Regions from separate parts of the Carnobacterium sp. 17-4 genome, predicted to be linked through region 1. Evidence: predicted binding sites of a transcription regulator. Region 1 holds the regulator's gene; each other region holds the start of a gene.
The links. Region 1 encodes CtsR, which represses protease genes until heat stress. Its sites were predicted from a motif close to TTGGTCAAAAAAGGTCAAANA; they were not measured.
Positions count from the first base shown of each region.

Region 2: a site for CtsR is predicted at 2,202-2,222, ahead of clpB (ATP-dependent chaperone ClpB). Genes of this name have one in related genera too.
Region 3: a site for CtsR is predicted at 1,426-1,446, ahead of clpP (ATP-dependent Clp endopeptidase proteolytic subunit ClpP). Genes of this name have one in related genera too.

Region 1 covers NC_015391.1:225,021-228,606, reverse strand. The annotation lists gene CAR_RS01165 (ATP-dependent Clp protease ATP-binding subunit) at 1-1,664, opposite strand, end outside; gene CAR_RS01160 (CtsR family transcriptional regulator) at 1,689-2,150, opposite strand; tRNA gene CAR_RS01155 (tRNA-Pro) at 2,527-2,600, opposite strand; tRNA gene CAR_RS01150 (tRNA-Arg) at 2,631-2,704, opposite strand; tRNA gene CAR_RS01145 (tRNA-Leu) at 2,708-2,796, opposite strand; tRNA gene CAR_RS01140 (tRNA-Gly) at 2,847-2,918, opposite strand; tRNA gene CAR_RS01135 (tRNA-Thr) at 2,926-2,998, opposite strand; tRNA gene CAR_RS01130 (tRNA-Leu) at 3,034-3,118, opposite strand; tRNA gene CAR_RS01125 (tRNA-Lys) at 3,160-3,232, opposite strand; tRNA gene CAR_RS01120 (tRNA-Val) at 3,234-3,309, opposite strand; rRNA gene rrf (5S ribosomal RNA) at 3,337-3,452, opposite strand; rRNA gene CAR_RS01110 (23S ribosomal RNA) at 3,543-3,586, opposite strand, start outside.
Region 2 covers NC_015391.1:1,033,814-1,037,399, reverse strand. The annotation lists gene clpB (ATP-dependent chaperone ClpB) at 1-2,160, opposite strand, end outside; gene CAR_RS05070 (metal-sulfur cluster assembly factor) at 2,343-2,672, opposite strand; gene CAR_RS05065 (prolyl oligopeptidase family serine peptidase) at 2,757-3,518, opposite strand.
Region 3 covers NC_015391.1:404,483-408,068, forward strand. The annotation lists gene CAR_RS02010 (tRNA dihydrouridine synthase) at 232-1,212, shown strand; gene clpP (ATP-dependent Clp endopeptidase proteolytic subunit ClpP) at 1,532-2,125, shown strand; gene CAR_RS02020 (thioredoxin domain-containing protein) at 2,310-2,837, shown strand; gene CAR_RS02025 (sugar-binding transcriptional regulator) at 3,108-3,586, shown strand, end outside.

The DNA of each region.
Region 1 (3,586 bases):
GTAGGCCCCAAGAACATAAATGACCCGATAGGACGGTTTGGATCTTTCAATCCACTTCTAGATCGTCTAATCGCCCTAGAGACTGAACCCACAGCTTTCTCTTGTCCAATTACACGTTTATGCAATACTTTTTCTAAATTCATTAAACGGTCTGATTCTTTTTGTTCCATTTGTTGAATTGGAATACCTGTCCATAAAGCAACAACTTCCGCAATATCTCTTTCCGTTACTTGTAAGGAATTTGAAGCAGCTTTTCCTTCTTGTTTTTGAATTAAACTTTCGATCTTTTTGCGTTGCTTCATTTCTTTTGAACGAATTTTCGCTGCTTTTTCAAAATCTTGCAATTGAATAGCTTCTTCTTTTTCTTGTATTAAACCTTCTAAATCTGTAACCGCAGCTGCAACTGGCGAAGGTTTACTCGAAACATCTAATCTTACTTTAGAAGCTGATTCATCTATCAAATCAATGGCTTTATCTGGTAACTGTCTTGACATAATATAACGTGATGAGTACTTAACCGCAGCATGTACTGCCTCATCTGTAATTTCAACACCATGATGCTCTTCATAACGAGAACGTAATCCTAACAATATCTCTTCAGCTTCTTCTTCTGAAGGAGCATCCACATGAATGGGTGCAAATCGTCTTTCTAAAGCTGCATCCTTTTCAATATACTTTTGGTATTCATCTAAAGTTGTTGCTCCAATCGTTTGCAACTCGCCACGCGCTAATGCAGGCTTCAAAATATTCGATGCATCAATTGCACCTTCTGCTCCACCAGCACCAATTAAAGTATGCAATTCATCTATAAATAAAACCACTTCGCCATCTTGATAAATCTCATCAATCACTTTTTTCATTCGTTCTTCAAACTCACCACGATATTTTGTACCAGCTACCAATGAACCCATATCTAGCATCATTAATCGTTTATTGGCTAATGCAGCTGGAACTTCTCCATCAATAATTTTTTGTGCTAAACCTTCTGCAATGGCTGTTTTACCGACACCAGGTTCCCCAACCAAAACAGGGTTATTTTTTGTTCGGCGACTTAAAACTTGAATAATACGTTGGATTTCTTTGTGACGACCAACAACTGGATCTAGCTTTCCTTCTCTTGCGACAGCTGTTAGATCACGAGCTAGTGAGTCCAAAGTAGGTGTACCGGCAACTTGTTTAGCAGCTGGCTTAGCTTTTCTTCCTTTACCATTCGTTACATCGCTCAAACCGATTTTTTTCAATACGATTTGACGAGCTTTATTTAAATTAATGTCTAAGTTGTTTAAAATTTTAGAAGATAAAATATCTTCTTCACGCAATAATCCTAGCAATAAATGTTCTGTACCAACAAGCGCTGATCCCATGCGTCTTGCTTCATCTGTTGCAAACGTAATGGCTTGTTTGGCTCTTGGTGAATAAGGAAGAATCGCATTTTTAGAAAGGTACTTCATTGTTCCATAACCCGTAAAGTGTTCAATTTCTTCACGAATATCCATTTCAGTAACAGAAAATTGTCTTAACGTTTTTCCTGCAATACCATCTTGTTCCATAATTAACCCTAAAAGAATGTGCTCAGTTCCTACAGAATGATGACGAAATCCTTTTGCTTCTTCTTGCGCCATGATCAAAACCATTCTTGCTTTTTCAGAAAATAATTCATCCATTCATTTCGCCTCCGTTTTTATACTTTACTCATATTTTAAATTGTTTAAAAAAGCTATTAGTAATTTAGCTCTTAATTCATTTTCATCTGCTCCGCTAGAATTTAGGAGTGACTTTTCCATTACTGCTAACATGATGTTTGCCTCTCGTTTAGTCAACATCTCAGATTCAAATAATCTCTCTATAATAGAATAAGCATTCTTTTGAGAAATCTTTTTCCCAATAATATCAATCATCATATCCAGCATTTCAGCTTCAGCTAACAACTTCACTTTAATGATTCGTATATACCCGCCACCACCACGTTTACTTTCAACCAAATAGCCTTGTTGTACAGTAAAGCGAGTATTTATCACATAATTTATTTGAGAAGGAACACAATTAAATCGATCTGCCATTTCACTACGCCTAATTTCGACTTGTTCATCTTGACCTAAAACTTTTTTTAAATAAGCTTCAATGATATCCGACATGTTTTGATTGTGCATGGGGTACTTGTTACTAAAACATTTTAATGTATGGTAAAGATTTTATCTCTAATTGCTCTACATTGCAATGGTGTTTTTTTAGTAACACTCCTTTTCTTTTAGTCCTAACACTAGACGTATTATTTAGCTTACCTTTAAAATTGCTAAAAGCAAATTAAATTAATAGTGGAGGATGCCTCCAGTTAACCCCTGGAGCATTCTTGACTAATACTGACTTTCATTATACGAGAAATAAGAAGATTTGAAAAGCATCTCTACTCACTTTCTTCTAATTCAGCTTGTAAATTCCCTTTATGTGCAATCATGCTCACCTGGCTAATAAACAAAAAAAGATAATTCCTCTAAAACAAGAGAAATTATCTTTTTAAATTATTTATCGGGAAGACAGGATTCGAACCTGCGACCCCTTGGTCCCAAACCAAGTGCTCTACCAAGCTGAGCTACTTCCCGTTACTGAGTTATTCTCTTTTTCAAAAGAAATGCACCCAAGAGGACTTGAACCTCTAACCCCTTGATTCGTAGTCAAGTACTCTATCCAATTGAGCTATGGGTGCAAATGGTGCCGAGGGCCGGAATCGAACCGGCACGGTGATCACTCACCGCAGGATTTTAAGTCCTGTGCGTCTACCTGTTCCGCCACCCCGGCATTAGAACAGCTGTTTATTCTTGCGAATGACCTCACTAGTTGAACTAGTAAGCGAAAGACGGGATTCGAACCCGCGACCCCCACCTTGGCAAGGTGATGTTCTACCACTGAACTACTTTCGCAAAAAAATGCCGGCTAAAGGAGTTGAACCCTCGACCCTCTGATTACAAATCAGATGCTCTACCAACTGAGCTAAGCCGGCTAAAGTGGTACTTCACTAATCATTCAACTAAAAAATGGTGCGGGTGAAGGGACTTGAACCCCCACGTCTCGCGACGCTAGATCCTAAATCTAGTGCGTCTGCCAATTCCGCCACACCCGCAATAAGTCTGGCATAACTAACCCTGTTTGAATGATTAGTTATGAGTCATGCAGGATTCGAACCTGCGACCCTCTGATTAAAAGTCAGATGCTCTACCAACTGAGCTAATGACTCATGGTGGAGGTTGACGGGATCGAACCGCCGACCCTCTGCTTGTAAGGCAGATGCTCTCCCAGCTGAGCTAAACCTCCATGGGATAAAAAAAAATAATTGAATTTGCGTGGCAACGTCCTACTCTCACAAAGGGAAACCCTTCACTACCATCGGCGCTAAGAAGCTTAACTTCTGTGTTCGGCATGGGAACAGGTGTGACCTTCTTGCCATCATCACCACACAATTTCAATCAAAAGTCCGTTGGACTCTCAAAACTGGATAAAGTTTAAAGTGTAATTCGTTTGCTTACCTTTGTACACCGGGTATTGCTTTGGTTAAGTCCTCGACCGATTAGTATTGGTCCGCTCCGTATAT
Region 2 (3,586 bases), 810 kb from region 1:
TAAAACAGTATTTTTAAAATCGACCATTCTGCCTTTAGAATCGGTTAGGCGTCCATCATCCAATACTTGTAATAAAATATTAAATACATCTGGATGAGCTTTTTCAATTTCATCTAATAAGACAATAGTATATGGACTTCTTCTTACCGCTTCGGTCAATTGTCCTCCTTCATCATATCCAACATAACCAGGAGGCGCTCCTATTAATCTTGAAACAGTATGTTTTTCCATATATTCGCTCATATCGATTCGCACCATATGATCTTGCGAGTCAAATAAGTTTTCGGCTAAAGCTTTGGCTAATTCAGTTTTCCCTACCCCTGTAGGTCCTAGAAACAGGAATGAACCTAGTGGACGATTAGGATCTTGGATACCAGCTCGAGCCCGGATAACCGCATCTGATACACTTTGTACCGCTTCATCTTGACCGATGACTCGTTCACTTAATGACGTATCTAAGTGCATCAATTTTTCACGTTCTCCTTTAACTAATCTACTAACAGGAATACCCGTCATCCGACCAATAACGACAGCAATTTCTTCATCTGTTACCGATTCTTGTACAAGTCTGATTGAATTCCCTTGGGCAGCTAATTGTTCCTCTTCTAGCTTTTTCAATTCTTTTTCTAAAGCAGGAATTTGTCCATGCCTTAAAACAGCGGCACGCTCTAAGTCATAGTTGCCTTCAGCTTCTTCTAACTCATGACGCGCTTTTTCAATTTCAGCACGTTTATTACGCAACTTAGCGACTTCTTCTTTTTCAGTTTCCCATTTCATTTTCAACTGATTGGCTTCTTCACGTAGATTAGACAATTCTTCCTGAATGATCTCTAATCTTCGGATACTAGCATCATCTTTTTCTTTTTTCAACGCTGCTTCTTCAATTTCCAGCTGCATCAAACGACGTGAAACTTGATCCAATTCAGTAGGTCGTGAATTCATTTCCACTCGAATCGTTGCACAAGCTTCATCTATTAAATCAATGGCTTTATCCGGTAAAAAGCGATCCGTGATGTAGCGGTTGGATAACGTTGCAGCAGCAACTAAAGCATTATCATGTATATTAACACTATGGTGAATTTCAAAACGTTCTTTTAATCCCCTTAAAATACTAATGGTCTCTTCTACAGTTGGCTCATCAACGAGTACTTTCTGGAAGCGTCTTTCCAGTGCTTTATCCGTTTCCATGTATTTCCGGTATTCATCTAGTGTGGTTGCACCAATACAATGCAATTCGCCACGAGCTAACATAGGCTTCAATAGATTTCCTGCATCCATGCTGCCTTCTGTTTTACCAGCACCTACAATAGTGTGGATCTCATCAATAAATAAGATGATTTGTCCTTCACTTTTTTTCACTTCTTTTAAGACGGCTTTTAAACGTTCTTCAAATTCACCACGGTATTTAGCCCCTGCAATCAACGCACCCATATCTAATGAAAAAATAGTTTTTCCTTTTAAGTTTTCAGGAACGTCTTTTCGAACAATTCGTTGAGCCAACCCTTCTACTATAGCCGTTTTACCGACACCAGGTTCTCCAATCAATACAGGATTATTCTTTGTTTTACGAGATAAAATACGAATCACATCACGAATTTCATCATCTCTTCCAATGACTGGGTCTTGATCTCCGCTTCTTACCGCCTTGACCAAATCAGTTCCATATTTTTCAAGTGCTTGATAAGTTTCTTCTTGATTTTGTGAGGTCACGCGATCTCCTCCTCTTATTTTTTCAATTTCAGCTTTTAATGCTTTTTCAGTTAATCCATTTTTGGTTAAATACTTTGTCAAGCTGTGGTTCTTTAATTTCATCAGTGCTAGCAAAACGATTTCGGTTGAAAGGAAATCATCTTGAAATTCAGTCCTTAAAGTATCAGCTTCCGTTAGCAATCGAAATAAGTTTTGGCTCATTCCTTGTCCATATTGAACGTTTGAGCCTTCCACAGTTGGGTAGTTGTCTAATTCTTGGTCTACAAAAAATTCAAAATCATCTGTATCGATTCCGAGAGATTGATAAAGTCCACGTGCAAAATGATCAGGAGTCAAAAACACTTTCCATAAATGGAGAAGATCAATTTCTTGATGCTTTCTGGTTACGGCAATACTTTGAGCTTCGCCAAGAGTTTGCTGCATTGTAGTGGTCATTTTTTCTATATCCATTGGAACCCCTCCTTGATTTTTACTAATCATATTATATTTAATTAGTCAGTAAAGGTCAATCAAAAACAATTGAATTTTTGAACTCAATTTGCAAGTTTAAGAGATTAGAATTTACTTTCAACATTGTTTCAACTACTAGAGTTAAAAAGTTTACTCTAACTTTTAATAGAGTAAACTTTTCTTTATCTAACGCCTAATGCAATTCTTGCATAACGGCTCATTCTGCTAGTATCCCAAGCAGGATACCAAACTAGCTTAACTTCGGTTGAAGTAATTTCAGGAATCGATTGCATAGCTGTCATAATATCATTGGTAATGGTATCTGCTAATGGACAGCCCATTGTAGTTAACGTTAACTTTATCACACAACGATTTTCATCCACCAATTCGATAGCGTAAACTAACCCTAGATTGACAATGTCAATGTTCAGTTCTGGATCTATAACTTGTTCTAAAGCTGTCATGATGAGTCCTTTAAGCTCTTCCATCTGATTTTCACTAGTTGGTTTCATTGGGTAACCACCTTCTCATTTTAACTTTATTTTACCTTTTATCAGAGGTGAAGTAAATCATTTCAACGAGAGTTTGTGATTTTTTTATAAATGTTTATTAAAAAATTCAGCTGTTTCAACCGAAATTATATATGGGACATGATGGCCATATCCTTCTGTTGTTGTAAAACTCACATGTTGACCATAATCTTGATCTTTTATTTTTTTATAAAAATCAAAAGTCGGTTGATAAGGGACTAATTCATCGTCTTCATCATGCCAGAAGTGAATAAATTTACCATCAATTTTTTCAGGTTGTAAATCGAGCGAAATAGCTTTTAATGATTCGATAGCAGGAGCAAATTGTTCTGACTCAAAATCGATTTCTACTCCTTGTTGCCATTTAGAGGTCAATAACCATTTAGAAAAAGGGATTGGTGCAGGACTTCCCATCAAGACAACAGCTGTTTTTATCCAAGGATATTGCGTTAATAACGCTGAAGTTGTTACACCGCCCATAGAAAGGCCAGACACGCCGATACGGTTTTGATCTGTTAATCCAGCGTTTACATAATGATCAATTATAGTTGGAAATTCTACTATACTATGTTGAACAACATCCCAAAATTCCATACTTCTTTCGGTTACTGGTGCTCCTTGACTTCTTTCACCATGTAAATAAGCTTCAGGAATCAATACTCTAAATCCTTTTTTAGCAATTTCGTATCCATGAACTAAAGAACTTTCTTTAAAATTTGTCCACCCATGATAAAAAACGACAGTTGGCAAAGTTTCATTTTCACTTTCTGTTGAAACAACCTCTAGTAAAGGGATGCCATTCACCTTTTCCTGTTTTACAGTTATCATCTATCTGACCTCTTTCTATATTTATTCTTATAGGCTTTGTGGTACACTATTAGTAAAGGTTCTATGTA
Region 3 (3,586 bases), 180 kb from region 1:
TTCAGACCCGAATTTCGTGGGAATACTTGCGATTTTTGGATCTTTTTTTCTATCTCATTTGTTCTGCAATATCTCTTGTAATTTTCATTGGTTGGACTTATTTTACAAATGGCTGTATAATTCCAACTGTTAAAAAATCATTATTGAACGGATATATATATAGTTTGTGTATATACAATTTGGGTGAAGGTATGAGCTAATAGCCCGTTATGGAAGGATCGATTATTGAAAATGAAAGAAAATTTTTGGCAAGATTTGCCACGTCCGTTTTTTGTATTGGCACCGATGGAAGATGTAACGGATGTTGTGTTTCGTCATGTAGTGAGTGCAGCAGGTAAACCAGATGTGTTTTTTACAGAGTTTACAAATACCGTTAGTTATTGCCATCCAGAAGGGCGCGATAGTGTACGTGGTCGTTTAACCTTTACTGAAGATGAACAACCGATGGTAGCTCATATATGGGGAGACGAACCAGAACACTTCCGCCAAATGAGCATTGGTATGGCAGAACAAGGTTTTAAAGGAATCGATATTAATATGGGCTGCCCGGTACCAAATGTAGCAGGTAAAGGAAAAGGTAGTGGTCTTATTCGTCGTGCTACTGTTGCTGCAGATTTAATCCAAGCAGCAAAAACAGGAGGACTACCGGTAAGTGTCAAGACCCGATTGGGTTATACAAATATCGATGAATGGCGTGATTGGTTGACACACGTTTTTGAACAAGATATTGCTAATCTTTCTATCCATTTACGGACAAGAAAAGAAATGAGTAAGGGCAATGCGCACTGGGAAATGATTTCAGAAATAAAAAAATTGCGTGATGAAATTGCACCTCAGACACTTTTGACGATTAATGGAGACATTCCAGATCGCGAAACAGGTTTGAAACTTGTTGAAGAATATGGTGTGGACGGCGTTATGATTGGGCGTGGTGTTTTTCATAACCCTTATGCATTTGAAAAAGAACCAAAAGAGCACAGCAGCCAAGAATTGCTGAATTTATTTAGATTGCACTTAGATCTTTTTGATAAATATACCGTTGATGAACCCCGTGCATTCAGACCACTTCGTCGTTTTTTTAAAATCTATGTTCGTGGTATTCGTGGAGCGAGTGATTTAAGAGTGCAGTTGATGGAAACAGAAACAACGAATCAAGCCCGTGCATTACTTGATGAATTTGAAGAAAAGAATAAGGATATTTTAGGGGAATAAAAAGAGTATCGCTCTATTAAGATTAATTTTTTTATGGTGGATAAAAGATGAAGTAGATAATAACCTTTTAGAAGCTTATGATTTTTTGAATAAAATATTTATGTTATAATTATTTTATTGAAAATGATTGAATTGTATTAAAGTTTTTAAGGTTGTTTTTGTGATTAGAGTATAAATTCTAATCACTTTTTTTTCAAAGTTAGCAAACGAAAAAAATTGACCTTTTTTGACCAATGGAGTAAAATATACTTAGTAACTCATAGTGTGAATCGTTTAATTGCACTATAAAAGAAACGAATAATTGAGGAGGAAACAAATTATGAATTTAGTCCCTACAGTAATCGAACAGTCATCAAGAGGTGAACGTGCCTATGACATTTACTCACGTCTTTTAAAAGACCGTATTATCATGTTAAGTGGTCCAGTAGACGATGATCTAGCAAATGCTGTAATCGCTCAGCTATTATTTTTAGATGCACAAGATTCTGAAAAAGATATTTATATTTATATTAATTCTCCAGGTGGTAGTGTAACTGCTGGTTTAGCGATTTTTGATACAATGAACTTTATTAAAGCAGATGTACAAACTATAGCAATGGGAATGGCTGCTTCAATGGGTAGTTTCTTATTGACAGCTGGTACAAAAGGAAAACGTTACGCATTACCGAATGCTGAAATTATGATTCACCAACCATCAGGCGGATCTCAAGGGCAAGCTACTGAAATTGAAATTGCTGCTCGTCACATTCTTAATACACGTGAACGCTTGAATAAAATTTTATCAGATCGCACAGGACAACCGATTGAAGTAATCAAACGCGATACAGATCGTGATAACTATATGTCTGCAGAAGATGCAAAAGCTTATGGTTTGATTGATGAAATCATGGAAAACAGCTCAGCTTTAAGCTAAATAGTGTAGACTCGTTTAGATAAGTAATATAAGTGAAGAGTAAAGAAAAAAGAGATTAGAGCAACGCTTCAGTCTCTTTTTTTTTGCTCTATTAGTCAGTGAAATGATTATAAGTTGAATCCATTTAATTGATCCAATATTATCTGTATAATAGAATTAACAAGTGAAAAAGGGAGGATATTTGATGGATATCAGTAACATAAAGGCAGACAAAGTAAATACCGCTTATGGAATTAAAATTGGAAGTGATGACGCTCCAGTTAAAGTGATTGAATTTATTAATTTAAAATGCCCTTATTGCAAAATGTGGTATGAAGATTCAAAAGATGTATTAACCGAATATGTTTTTGCTGGGAAAGTACAGCGAATCATTAAGCATTTTGATAAAGAAAAACCGAGTTTAAAAAAAGGGAATATTGTGCACCGTTATTTAGATTATTCAAATCCTGAAAAAGCGCTTGAAGACATCGATTTCTTTTTTGCTCACCAAGATGAGTGGGGAAATTTAGAATCGTTTGATGATATAGCTGCTTATGTAGTTGAGAAAAGAAAATTAACCTTACAATCAAATGAATTGGCAGCTCAAGAAATTATCCAAGAGGCGAACCAAGCAAATGTTGTATTTGTACCAACCGTGTTTATTGGTGAAGAAATTTTTGATGAGCATATTACGCAACAAGAACTCAAAAACTTGATTGAAGCGCGCATTTAAAAAATAGCTTGTGAAAAAGACATATCTTCTACACAATTTTAATGGAAAACTTATAAACATAATAGTTGAAAGATTAATAGATAACTGGTACAATTAACGTTGTGAGAGATGGTAATAGCACTTTTTTAGTGCTACTGTTGAATGATAAGAAAACATGTACAGGAAACTGAAAGTTTGATTTTCATTTTGATTCTCTTGTTTTTTTAAGTAGCAATGGTCGCTGAACGACTAACGCGGTCACAAAGCGACCAACGTAGGAAGAGGTCGCTTATGCAAAATGTATTATCTGTTATTGAAGAAGTCATTCCAGATATCATGTATACACTGCAGAATCGTTACCACATTTTGCGCAATGTTTTTTTATTGGGTCCTGTTGGAAGAAGAGTTGTATCTGATCGTATGGGGATTACAGAACGTGTTCTACGTACAGAATCAGAAGGCTTAAAGAAACAAGGGCTGATAAAAACTTCAAAAATGGGAATGGAGCTAACCGAAAAAGGGGAATCCGTTTACCACCAATTAGATCAGTTAATGGGTCAACTTTTGGGGATGAAAGAGAAAGAGAAAAAACTCGCTTCTTATTTGGAGATTGAACACTGTGTGATTATTTCTGGTGATGTAGATGAACAGTCGAAATTACATGAAGAGATGGGTCGTGCTGCAGTAGAAGCTTTAGACTTTTTACTTCCGGAAGGCGATAATATTATTGCTATTATGGGTGGTACTACTATGGCAGAAGCGGCAAATCA